Regions from separate parts of the Sinomonas halotolerans genome, predicted to be linked through region 1. Evidence: riboswitches for the same ligand, from Rfam matches in the RefSeq annotation. Region 1 holds a riboswitch; the other holds the start of a gene.

What was found. Region 1 has a riboswitch for cyclic di-AMP ahead of ABCQ75_RS01995 (M23 family metallopeptidase). Riboswitches for the same ligand answer to the same signal wherever they lie in the genome.
Region 2: another riboswitch for cyclic di-AMP. It lies ahead of ABCQ75_RS05255 (M23 family metallopeptidase); the one in region 1 lies ahead of ABCQ75_RS01995 (M23 family metallopeptidase).

Annotation. Positions count from the first base shown of each region.
Region 1 is NZ_JBDFRB010000001.1:448,416-451,780, forward strand. It holds gene ABCQ75_RS01990 (C40 family peptidase) at 1-594, opposite strand, end outside; cyclic di-AMP (ydaO/yuaA leader) riboswitch at 614-767, opposite strand; gene ABCQ75_RS01995 (M23 family metallopeptidase) at 1,066-1,875, opposite strand; cyclic di-AMP (ydaO/yuaA leader) riboswitch at 1,884-2,088, opposite strand; gene ABCQ75_RS02000 (iron-dependent transcriptional repressor DtxR) at 2,307-3,002, opposite strand; gene serC (phosphoserine transaminase) at 3,204-3,365, shown strand, end outside.
Region 2 is NZ_JBDFRB010000003.1:239,274-242,638, reverse strand. It holds gene ABCQ75_RS05270 (NAD-dependent succinate-semialdehyde dehydrogenase) at 1-126, shown strand, start outside; gene ABCQ75_RS05265 (putative quinol monooxygenase) at 204-524, opposite strand; gene ABCQ75_RS05260 (tetratricopeptide repeat protein) at 575-1,198, opposite strand; gene ABCQ75_RS05255 (M23 family metallopeptidase) at 1,292-2,020, opposite strand; cyclic di-AMP (ydaO/yuaA leader) riboswitch at 2,028-2,190, opposite strand; gene ABCQ75_RS05250 (hypothetical protein) at 2,326-3,365, opposite strand, start outside.

The sequences.
Region 1 (3,365 bases):
GACGTAGATGCCGACGTGGGCCCCGCCGTTCTGGACCACGAGGTCGCCGGGGGCCGGCGTCGCGGTCGGCGTCATGATGGACCAGGCCTGGACGCGCGGGATGCTGATTCCGGCCTGGGCGTAGACCCACTGGGTGAAGCCGGAGCAGTCCCAGCCGGCCGGGCTGTTGCCGCCCCAGACGTACGGGCTTCCGATGCCCGTGTAGGCGATCGCGGCGAGGGTCGAGCCGGCAGCGCTCGAGGCGTCGATGACGGCGACGTCCGACGACTGCGCCGCAAGCGTGGGCTCGGGCTCCTCGACGGTCTCGACGACGGGCGCGGCGACCGAGGCGACGGCAGGGCGCTCGAAGTCGACCTTCGCCTCCTGCGGGGCGACAACCGTGGGCGCGGCGGCGCTGGCCACGTCCGAGAGGGCAGATGCCTCGCGCTGGGACTCAGCGGCCTGAGCGGGAAGCCCGGCAGAGATGATCAGGCCCGAGGCAGCCGCGATGACGGCAGCCTGACGGCCGAGGGTGCCTGCGTTGTCGTTCACGGCCTGCGTGACAGCCTCGAACGGGCTGGTGCGGACCGGAACGGCGCGGTGGCGCGCAGTCATGGTGCGTGACGACACAGAAGTAGCCTCTCCCAGTGCCTACGAGGTGAGCTGTCGGGTTCGGATTGGAAGTATCCGGCCTCCCGGCTCGCGCCGGGCTGCTTGACCCCAAGGCCCCCGGAAGGGCCGCAAGTGGTTCCCCCGCCCCTGCCAGACGAAGTGTGCGAACGGACTCTGGGACGTGGCAGAGCTAGGCATTCATCCCAGATGTTCCGACTTGGTGGGAGCCGGAACAGAAACGACCTTACCGGACGACAACGCAAATGTCACATTCGGATCACGGGCCGTGATCGTGTCGTCACGAAAGGGACACGCCGGTTTCCCAGCACCCGTTTCCGCACCCAGTTCTGCGCGGCAGGTTTTGCCGGGCTGGGGCATGGGTAGGACCGATGGTGGTGGGAGCACGTGGACGGCGGAGCGGGGAGAACGGCCCGCATCGGCTAGGCCCGGCTGGCGAGGACGATCTGGTGGGGATCAGAGCCAGCCGTTGGGGTCGACGACCTCTCCGTTGACCATGACCTCGAAGTGGAGGTGGCAGCCGGTGGATGCACCTGTTGTGCCTGCAAGCGCGACGATCGCGCCGCGCTCGACTCGGTCGCCGACCGCGACAGAGAACGCGGAAAGGTGGTTGTAGGTGGTCTCGAGCCCGTTCCCGTGGTCCACCACGACGCGCATGCCGCCGCCATAGGGATGCCATCCGGCGAAGGTCACAGTGCCGCCTGCTGCGGCCTTGACGGCCGTGCCGCACTGGGCAACGAAGTCCTGGCCCCGGTGGAACTCGCCCGCCCAGCCGCTCAGCGGGCTCACGCGGTAGCCGAATGCCGAACTGGCGACCATCGAGTCGAGGGGATCCCCGAGGCTGCTCTTGGCCTGGGCGGGAGTGAGGCCGCCGGCGGACTGGACGCTCAGGAGGTGCTGGAGGCGGCCGTCCGGGTCGATCTGCGTGCCCACAGAAGTCCGGGAGAAGGCGACAACGGCTTCGCCGGAGGCGGTGACCTGGGGCTGCGGAGCAGTCTCCGCGGCGGTTGCGAGCCCGGCATCGACGGCGTCGGCTCCGGCCGTGGTCGGGATGGTGGCTGTCAGCACGAGGCCCGTGGCGGCCAGTGCCATGCCGGCCTTCTGGCCGACGCCGGCGGCCGAGGCGATCTCGGCGAACTGGCGGACAGCCCCGGGGCGGGCGGCTGCGCGGCGCCCTCGGCGTGCGGCGTCGCGCGGCCTGAGGCCCGATTCCGAGGCAGATGCAGTCTCAGCGCGGCGGCGGCCGCTGACAGCTTGCTGGGTCAAGCGATTCCCTCTCTGGTTTCGATCGCCTGCGAAGTTAGCTGTCGGGTTCGAGCCAGAGAGTCCGACTCGGCCCAGCTGCCGGAGGCCCTTCGGCACGCGGGTGCCCACAGGGGGCGGTGCAAGGGCTTCCGAGCATGCTGCGGCTTCACCCCAAGGCGGCCTGGGCCGCCAACGGTGGTTCCCCCGCCTCTGCCTTGGTGGTGCATCTCGATCCGCTGGCAGAGCTCGGCGGGCGGAGCGAGGTCACGTCGATGTCTCGGCGTGCGCTCACCATCATAGGGGAAGAACGAGGTGGCGTAACACTTTCGTGATGTTTAGTGAGACAAGGCTCACATCCGGGAGCCCGTCCCCTATTCCTCCAGAGAATGGAGATTCCGACCCCTTATGTTCGGATCTGTTCGGCCCCGACCGCCTCGTGCGGGCGGGTGGGATCAGCCGAGCGATACGAAGACGTGCGCAGCCACCTCGAGGGGCAGCTCCAGCGCCCCGTCCACGGTAGGAGTGCGCACGGCGATGTAGTCCCCGACGCGCTCGAGGGCGACCTTCGCCCCAGGCCGGATCCCGCCCTCCTCGAGCTGCACGAGGAGCTCGGGGTCCACCTGGATCGGCTCCGCGAGCCGGCACACCACCACACGGGAGCCGGGCGCGTAGCCCTCCATCGCCTCCACGAGGCTCATCACGCCCTCGCCGAAGCCTTCCGCCGCCGCGCCGCCGAGCGCCTCGAGTCCGGGGATCGGATTGCCGTACGGGGATTCGGTCGGCCGGCCGAGGAGCTCGTAGAGGCGCCGCTCGACCCGCTCGCTCATGACGTGCTCCCAGCGGCACGCCTCGTCATGGACATATGCCCAGTCGAGGCCGATCACATCCGAGAGGAGGCGCTCGGCCAGACGGTGCTTGCGCATGACCTCGACCGCGCGCCTGCGGCCGGTCTCGGTGAGCTCGAGATGGCGGTCGCCCGAGACGACCACGAGGCCGTCACGCTCCATGCGGCCCACTGTCTGCGACACCGTGGGGCCCGAGTGGCGGAGCCGCTCGGCGATGCGGGCACGCAGCGGCACGATCCCCTCCTCCTCGAGCTCGAGGATGGTGCGCAGGTACATCTCGGTGGTGTCGATGAGGTCGGACATGCGAGGCTTCATGCTCCTGGGTGCGAGGGGTCGGCGCGGCCGGCGGACGCACAGCCAGTCTAGCTTATTTTGAGCTGCTCAGATTAGCCGTGATGTCATGCTCACTCGCGGATTCGCCGCCGTCCAACGGCGTGCGGCAGACTGATGGCGTGCTGAGCCCGCGCGTTCCGCGAGGGTCCCGAACGTCAGGAGGCTTCGCCCGTGGGCGCCACAGAAACCGTCCAGCTCCAGATCCCCGCCGGGCTCCTGCCCGCCGACGGCCGGTTCGGCGCCGGCCCCTCCAAGGTCCGTCAGGCCCAGGTGGACGCCATCGCGGCTGCGGGCAGCAGCCTGCTCGGCACGTCGCACCGCCAGGCGCCCGTC
Region 2 (3,365 bases), on a different contig from region 1:
ATCGCCGCCGCCGAGGGCGCCGAGGTGCCGTTCGGCGGGGTCAAGCGCTCGGGCTTCGGCCGCGAGCTCGGCCCTCTCGGCATGGACGAGTTCGTCAACAAGCGCATGTACTTCGTCGCGGACTGAGGCTGGTCCCACACGCCTCAAGCACGACGGGACCCCACACCAGACGGGACGGGACCCCACAACAGGGGGCGCGGGGGTCAGCCGACCTGCAGCTCGCCCATCGCGTCCCAGCCACTGCCGTCCACCTGGCGCGAGACGATGCTCGGGGTCCTGGCCAGGCACGGGCGCATGGCCTCGAGGCCGGCGGCGAAGTGCTCGCTCTGGACGTGCGGGCCGGCGCCCTCGTCGGTGAACGCCTCGACCAGGACGTACTCGGCGGGGTTCTCGAGCGAGCGGGACCACTCGAAGAACAGGTTGCCCGGCTCGGCGCGGGTCGACTCGGTGAACTCCCGGACGATCTGCGGGAACGCCTCGGTGTACTCGGGCAGGGTCTCGAACTTCACGACGATGAAGTACATGGCTTCCTCTCTGGTTGGCCTGGGCCTCCGCTGGCGCGCGCCAGTCGGCCTCAGTCTTCGCCCGCGGCCCGGCAGGCCGCGATCCCCTCACGCGCCCACGCTACCTGCGAGGGAGTGCCCACCCTCTCCGCCCACTGCTCGGCGAGCTGGTACTCGACGAGCGCGCGGTGGTTCTCGCCCGCCTCGAGCAGGGCCGAGCCGAGGTTTCCGTGGAGGGTGGCGCACCAGCGCTGCACGCGGGGGGTGTGGGCCCCGGAGGCGTACTCGATCCCGGAGCGGGCCCAGGACTCGGCGTGGTCCGCGTCCGCGATGGCGAGCATGTGGAAGGCGTCGGCCGCGAGGTATTCCTCGCCCAGGTGCTCGCCGAGCTCGGCTGCCTGCTCGAAGAGGGGAACAGCCATGGGGGCCCGACCGGCGGAGTTCAGGAGCCGGCCGCGCTCGAGGAGAACCCGCACGCCGAGGGTCGGGTCCACCTCGCAGTCGATGGCGTCCAGGAGGGCGTCTGCCTCCTCGAACCGTCCTTGGAGCCCGATCGCGCGGCCCAGCTGGGTGGTGAGCTCGGCCCGCTCGACGGAGTCGAACGCGGGATCGAGGGCTGCGGCCCTGAAGGCCGCCTCGGAAGCGGCGGGGTCGTCGAAGTCCCAGAGGGAGTCGAGGGTGGGCTGGTCGAGCATGAGGCCTCCTGGTGGGCGGGCTGGCTCAGTCGGGGGTCAGTTCCCACCCTAGCGGCTGCCGCGCAGGCCGGGGCCCGTGCCCCAGCGGTCGGCTCAGAGGAAGCCCATCGGGTCGACGGTGGTGCCCTTCTCGACCACCTCGAAGTGGAGGTGGCAGCCGGTGGACGCACCGGTGGTCCCGGCCGCGCCGATCTGCTGTGCCGCACCGACCTTCTGGCCCACGCTCACGCCGATCGTGGAGAGGTGGTTGTACGTGGTCTTGAGCCCGTTGCCGTGGTTGACCACGATCCGATTGCCGCCGCCGTACGCGTGCCACCCGGCCTCAACGACCGTCCCTGCAGCGGAGGCGATGACGGGCGTGCCGCAGGCGGCCACGAAGTCAGCGCCGGTGTGCAGGTCCGAGCCGGTGCCGAGCGGGTTGGCCCGCCAGCCGAACGGCGAGGCGAGCTGGAGGGACGCGAGCGGCTTGCCGAGGCCGGCGGGCGTGGTCGGGGCCGCGGCGGAGGCGGCCTTCGAGGACACGGAGCCCTGCGCCTTGACGGCAGCTGCCTTCGGCTTCTTGGCCGTCGCGACGGACGTGCGCGGGAAGTCGAGCTCGGCATCCTGGGACGCGGCGACCTCCGGCTGGGCCTGGAGGGCGGCCTGCTCGAGGCCGGGCGTGCCGGGCATCGCCACGCCGACCAGGCCGGGCGCGGCGCCCAGCGCCAGGAACCCGGCGACGAGGGCGTAGGAGCCGGCGCGGCGGGCGGGCGCGGAGGGGAGGAGTCGGAACGGGCGTGCGGGTTCAGCGCGGCGGCGGCCGCGCAGGCGTGCGGAATCCATAGTGAGCCTCTCACGCCTGCGAAGTTAGCTGTCGGGTTCGGCAGAGGTATGAGCCGGCACGCGCGGTATGACCGCGGGTGCTTCACCCCGGCGCGCGGTGGGCACGCAATGGGTCCCCCGCCCCTGCCTCAGGGAGAACGAGAAAGCACAGCCGTCGGCAGGGTTCGGCGGAACGGCGGCTTGCGAGCCCGGGTGCGGGCGTCGAGAAACAAGCCTAGCTGGCCGATATCGGAAGTTACAAATCCGTTATCGATCTGGCCGCAAGCCGCTCGTGCTGATGTGATATGGGCAACCGACCGCTGCTCTCAGGCGCGGTGCTTTCCGCCCTTCAGGCGCGAGCCCAGCGCATCGACTGTGGCTTCAGCGCGGTGGCGGGCGCCCTGATCTGAGGCCGCCGGCTGCGGGGCGGCCGGCTGCCGTGCGCCCGGCTGCGGGGCGGCCGGGCGCGAGAGGGCCGCGGCAGCCGTCACGAGGGGCCTGTCGCCCACGCGGGCGCGGAGCGTCCCCGCGACGACCCGGAGGTCGGCACCCGACGATGCCACGAGGGTCCCGCGGGCGGCGCCGCCTGCCTTCCTCGAGACCGCCTGCTCCTCGTCCGGCACGTCCGCGAGGCCGCTCTGGCTGCCGGACGGCTCGGGCTGGTCAAGCGCCGCGGCGCCCTCGGCGGGCGCCTGCGCCGCTGTGGGCAGGGACACGTCCGCACCGGCACCGCCTGCGGCCGTCCCGCCGGCGCCGTCAGCAGCGGGCGCTGCAGCCTGCGTCCGCTTCGCGGAAGCGGACGACGACGCGCCCTCCTGGTCCGTGGGCGGCGCCTGCCGCGCTGCGGCGGCCCGCGCGGAATCGGCCGGCACGGAATCGGCCGGCGCGGAATCGGCCGGAGCGGCCGCGGCGCCTGAAGTCCCGGCCTGCGCGGACCCGGAACGCGCGGATCCGGCGTGCGCCGTTCCCGCACCGTCCGGTGAGAACAGGTCCAGCCCGGGCCCGCCGGCCGCCACCGTTGTGACGCCGAGGCCCATGCCCGCCACGACCGCGGCGCTGATCATCGCACCGCGGTGCCGCTTGACCGTCCGCGGCCTGGCAGCGGCAGCGGCGAAGCTCGAGGCGGTCCGGACAGCGGCCTCTGCGCGCAGCGCGGCCACACGGGAGATCGGGACGAGCGCTGTGAGGTCCTCGACAGGCGCGGCACCCTCGGCAGGGCATGCCGCATCGGCTGCCGCCGCTGCCTCGAAGAGCCGGGCGAGATCGCCCGTCGGCTCGGGGGCGGAGGCGGGACGGAGCGCGGTGAGGCCTTCGAGCGCGCGCCGCAGCCCGGCGTCGTGCTCGAGACCTGCCTCGGCCATGACGG